One region of the Streptomyces sp. NPDC058534 genome, then DNA from elsewhere that is predicted to be linked to it. Evidence: riboswitches for the same ligand, from Rfam matches in the RefSeq annotation. Region 1 holds a riboswitch; the other holds the start of a gene.
What was found. Region 1 has a riboswitch for thiamine pyrophosphate ahead of ACFWR9_RS23640 (thiamine ABC transporter substrate binding subunit). Riboswitches for the same ligand answer to the same signal wherever they lie in the genome.

Region 1 (2,194 bases):
GCTGCGGGTCGGCGTAGATCACCTCGGCGGGCGGGGAGGAGGCGTAGGAGACGACGAGCGGACGGTCGCCCTTGGCCTTCTTGCCCCCGGCCGAGCCGGAGAACTCCTCGTTGTAGGCCTGCTCCCAGCTGTCGACGACCTTGACACCGTTCGCCTTGAGCTTCTTCCAGTAGTCCTGCCAGCCGTCGTCCCCGTACTTGGCCGCGGTGCCGAGCAGGAAGCCGAGGCCGGGCGAGGAACTGCCCGCGTTCTCGGTGACGAGCAGGTCCTTGTACTCCGGCTTGACCAGGTCGCCGAAGGAGTCCGGCGGGGTCAGCCCGTGCTTGCTGAAGTACGCCTTGTCGTAGTTGACGCAGATGTCACCGGTGTCGACCGGCGTGACCCGGTGCTTGTCCTGGTCGGCCCGGTACTCGGGCAGGATCAGATCGGAGCCCTTCGCCTCGTACGGCTGGAACAGGCCGTTGTCGAGGGCGCGGGAGAGCAGGGTGTTGTCGACGCCGAAGAAGACGTCGCCCTGCGGGTTGTCCTTGGTGAGGATGGCCTTGTTGACGGCCTGACCGGCGTCGCCGTCCTCCAGCACCCTGACCTTGTAGCCGGACTTCTCCTCGAAGGCGGCGATGACGTCCTTGGACGCCGCCCACGAGTCGTGGCTGACCAGGGTCACGGTCTTGGAGTCGCCGGAGCCGCCTCCGGTGTCGTCGGACGACGATCCGCAGGCGGCCAGGCCGCCGACCATGCCGAGGCCGACGGCCAGGACGGTGGCCTTCTTGGTGATGCTCACTGATTCCTCCTGGGTGACCAGGAGAAGACGCGGCCCCGCCCGCGGCCCCTGAAGGGTCCCGGGCAGGGCGCAACAGCTCGAGTGATGACCGATCTCCCTACCCAGAATGACCTGGGCCAGGTTCGGAGGGTCTGCGGCCGGTGCCGCACTCTCAGCGCTGTGGCGCTCCCCTGTCGGAATATGAAGATGTGATGCTATGACGATGTACTGACGTCGGTCAGGTTACCGCTCGCTCGCGGCGAGCTGACCACACGCCCCGTCGATCTCCTGGCCACGGGTGTCCCGGATCGTCACCGGCACACCGTGTGCCCCGATCGCCTCCACGAACGCCTTCTCGTCCTCGGGCCGCGACGCGGTCCACTTCGAGCCGGGCGTGGGGTTGAGCGGGATGAGGTTGACGTGTACCGGCCTGCCCTTGAGCATCCGCCCGAGGCGGTCACCTCGCCAGGCCTGGTCGTTGATGTCCCGGATCAGCGCGTACTCGATGGACAGCCGGCGCCCGGACCGCTCCGCGTACTCGAACCCGGCGTCCAGCACCTCCCGGACCTGCCACCGGGTGTTGACGGGCACGAGGGTGTCGCGCAGCTCGTCGTCCGGCGCGTGCAGCGAGATGGCGAGGCGGCACTTGAAGCCCTCGTCGGCGAAACGGTTGATCGCGGGGACGAGACCGACCGTGGAGACGGTGATGCCGCGCTGGGAGAGGCCCAGCCCGTCCGGCTCCGGGTCGGTGAGCCGGCGGATGGAGCCGACGACCCGGTTGTAGTTGGCAAGGGGCTCGCCCATGCCCATGAACACGATGTTGCTGAGCCGGGCCGGACCTCCCGGGACCTCGCCGTCCCTGAGCGCCCGCATCCCGTCCACGATCTGGTGCACGATCTCGGCCGTCGACAGGTTCCGGTCCAGGCCGGCCTGCCCCGTGGCGCAGAACGGGCAGTTCATGCCGCAGCCGGCCTGGGAGCTGATGCACATGGTCACCCGGTCCGGGTAACGCATGAGCACCGACTCGACGAGCGTCCCGTCGAACAGCTTCCAGAGCGTCTTGCGGGTGGTGCCCTGGTCGGTCGACAGATGCCGGACGACCGTCATCAGCTCGGGCAGCAGCGCCTCCCGAAGCCCCTCCCGCGAACCGGCGGGGATGTCGGTCCACTGCTCGGGGTCGTGGGCGTACCGCGCGAAGTAGTGCTGCGAGAGCTGCTTCGCACGAAAGGGCTTCTCGCCGGCGGCGACGACGGCCTCTTTACGCTCGGCGGGCGTGAGATCGGCAAGGTGCCGCGGCGGCTTCTTGGCTCCGCGGGGGGCGACGAATGTGAGTTCTCCGGGCTTAGGCATGGCCGTACCAGTGTCGCAGATCGTCGCGGGTGCCCAGGGCGGCTCAGAACAGGCCTGCGACCAGGACGATGACAGCGGTTGTGT
Region 2 (2,194 bases), on a different contig from region 1:
CGAGACCGGTCGGCCCGAGCAGCGGGGCGTTGTCGGGGGAGCCGGGGCGCAGGCCCGCGCGGGTCTCCGTCAGGGGCAGCTCCGTGATGCCGGGGACCAGCTCGTGGGCGTCGCGCAGCAGCTCGTAGACGCCCCCCGCGGTCACCGTGGTGTCCCAGCCCAGCTCCTCGCTGGTGGCGCCGACGACCAGCTCGCCGCTCTCCCGGGGCACCAGGTAGACATGGTTGCCGCGCACCATGGCGCGCACGGTGCGGTTCAGCAGCGGCCCGTGCGTCCGGGGCATCGTCAGCCGCAGCACCTGCCCCTTCACCGGCCGCACCGGCGGCAGTACGGCGTCCGGTATGCCCGCGAGCCGCCCGCTCAGGCTGCCCCCGGCCAGCACCACCTGCCCGGCCTCCAGCGCGGTTCCGTCGGCGGTGGCGACCCCGGTGGCCCGCTCCCCGCGCCCGACGGTGAGCCGGTCGGCCCACACCCGGTGGAAGACCACGCCCGCCCGCTCACAGGCGGCCATGAGCGCGGCGGTGAGGCGCCGGGGGTCGATCTGGTGGTCGCCGTCCACCCGCAGGCCCCCGCGCACGCCCGGCGCGAGCATCGGCTCCAGGCGTCGGCACTCACGCCCCGAGAGCCACTCGGACTCCAGGCCGGAGCGCTGCTGGAGGGCGTGCAGTTCGCGCAGGTGGGCGCGGTCGTCGGCGTCCAGCGCGACGGCGAGGGTGCCGCAGCGGCGGTAGCCGAGGTCGTGACCGGTGACGTCGGTCAGCTCGGCCGCGAACTCCGGGTAGCGGCGGGCCGAGGCGAGGTTCAGTGCGAGCAGCGTCTGCTCGCCGTAGTGCAGCTCCGTGACCGCGGCCAGCATCCCGGCCGCCACCTGCGCCGCCCCGCCGCCCGGCTCGGGGTCCACGAGGGCCGTGACGAGCCCGCGCTGCGCGGCCCGCCAGGCGGTGACCAGACCGATGACGCCACCGCCCACCACGAGGACGTCGGGCGTACGGGACACGGTGTGTGACGACACGGTGTGTGACGAGCTGTGTGATGAGGACGGCATGGGCGTCCAGCCCCTCCCTTCGCCGGCATGACCCGGATCAGGTTCGTACGGTCGGAGGCCGCCAGCCTCCCTCTCAGCCCGGTGCGTCCGGGCTCCCGCGAGTGCTTTACGTTGGCCAGCCTAGCCCGCAGCGCCTCGCACTCGTAAGGGAGCCTCCGCCCGTGACCCGTTCGCTCGACGGCCTCGTCCTCGCCCCCGTCGCCGACCAGGCGCCCGGCCAGGTGGGTACCGGCACCCGGTTCACGTACCACGAGCGGGACGGCGCCGTCTGGGCCGACTACGCGGGCGGCGACGTCGTCCGCGGCCACCTCGTGGGTACCCGCGCGGGGGACCGGCTCGACTTCCGGTACGTGCAGCTCAGGACCGACGGCAGCACGGCGTCGGGGCACTGCGTGTCGACCGTGCTGGAGCTGCCGGACGGCCGGGTGCGCCTGGAGGAGAGCTGGGAGTGGGAGTCGCGCCCCGGCAGCGGCACGAGCGTTGTGGAGCAGGTCACGGTGCACGAGCGCTGACTGACAAATTGTCAGGTGGCTAAGGTGATCAGGTGAGCGAGCAGACGCGGGAACGGGGACGGGGACCGGCGGCGGAAGACGCGCGCCGCGTGGTCGTGGTGGGCGCCGGCATGGCGGGCGTGCAGACCGCCGTAGCCCTGCGGGAGCAGGGCTACACCGGCACCCTGACACTGATCGGCGCCGAGCCCCACCAGCCCTACGACCGGCCTCCGCTGTCCAAGGCCGTCCTGCTCGGCACGGCCGAGGGCTCCGCCTTCGACGTCGACTTCGAGGCACTCGGCATCACCCTGCGGCTCGGCTGCGAGGCCCTGGGCGTCCGCCCCGGCGCGCACCTCCTCGACACCTCCGAGGGACCCGTGCCGTACGACGCCCTCGTCCTCGCGACCGGCGCCGAACCGGTCCGGCTCCCCGGCACCGACGGCGTGCCCGGCGTGCACCTGCTGCGCACCCTGGACGACGCCGAACGGCTGCGCCCCGTGCTCGCCCGTCGGCACGACATCGTCGTCGTCGGCGCGGGCTGGATCGGCGCCGAGTTCGCCACCGCCGCGCGCGAGGCCGGCTGCGCGGTGACCGTGGTGGAGGCCGCCGACCGGCCGCTCGCCGACGCGCTGCCCGCCGAGGTGGCCGCGCCGATGAC

Region 2: it holds a riboswitch for thiamine pyrophosphate, as region 1 does, so the genes downstream of both, thiO (glycine oxidase ThiO) here and ACFWR9_RS23640 (thiamine ABC transporter substrate binding subunit) in region 1, are expected to answer to the same signal.

Annotation. Positions count from the first base shown of each region.
Region 1 is NZ_JBHXNW010000039.1:55,887-58,080, forward strand. Features, by position in the region: gene ACFWR9_RS23640 (thiamine ABC transporter substrate binding subunit) at 1-781, opposite strand, end outside; TPP riboswitch at 858-963, opposite strand; gene rlmN (23S rRNA (adenine(2503)-C(2))-methyltransferase RlmN) at 1,004-2,110, opposite strand; gene ACFWR9_RS23650 (hypothetical protein) at 2,154-2,194, opposite strand, start outside.
Region 2 is NZ_JBHXNW010000098.1:6,079-8,272, reverse strand. Features, by position in the region: gene thiO (glycine oxidase ThiO) at 1-1,045, opposite strand, end outside; TPP riboswitch at 1,043-1,154, opposite strand; gene ACFWR9_RS37890 (hypothetical protein) at 1,207-1,557, shown strand; gene ACFWR9_RS37885 (NAD(P)/FAD-dependent oxidoreductase) at 1,590-2,194, shown strand, end outside.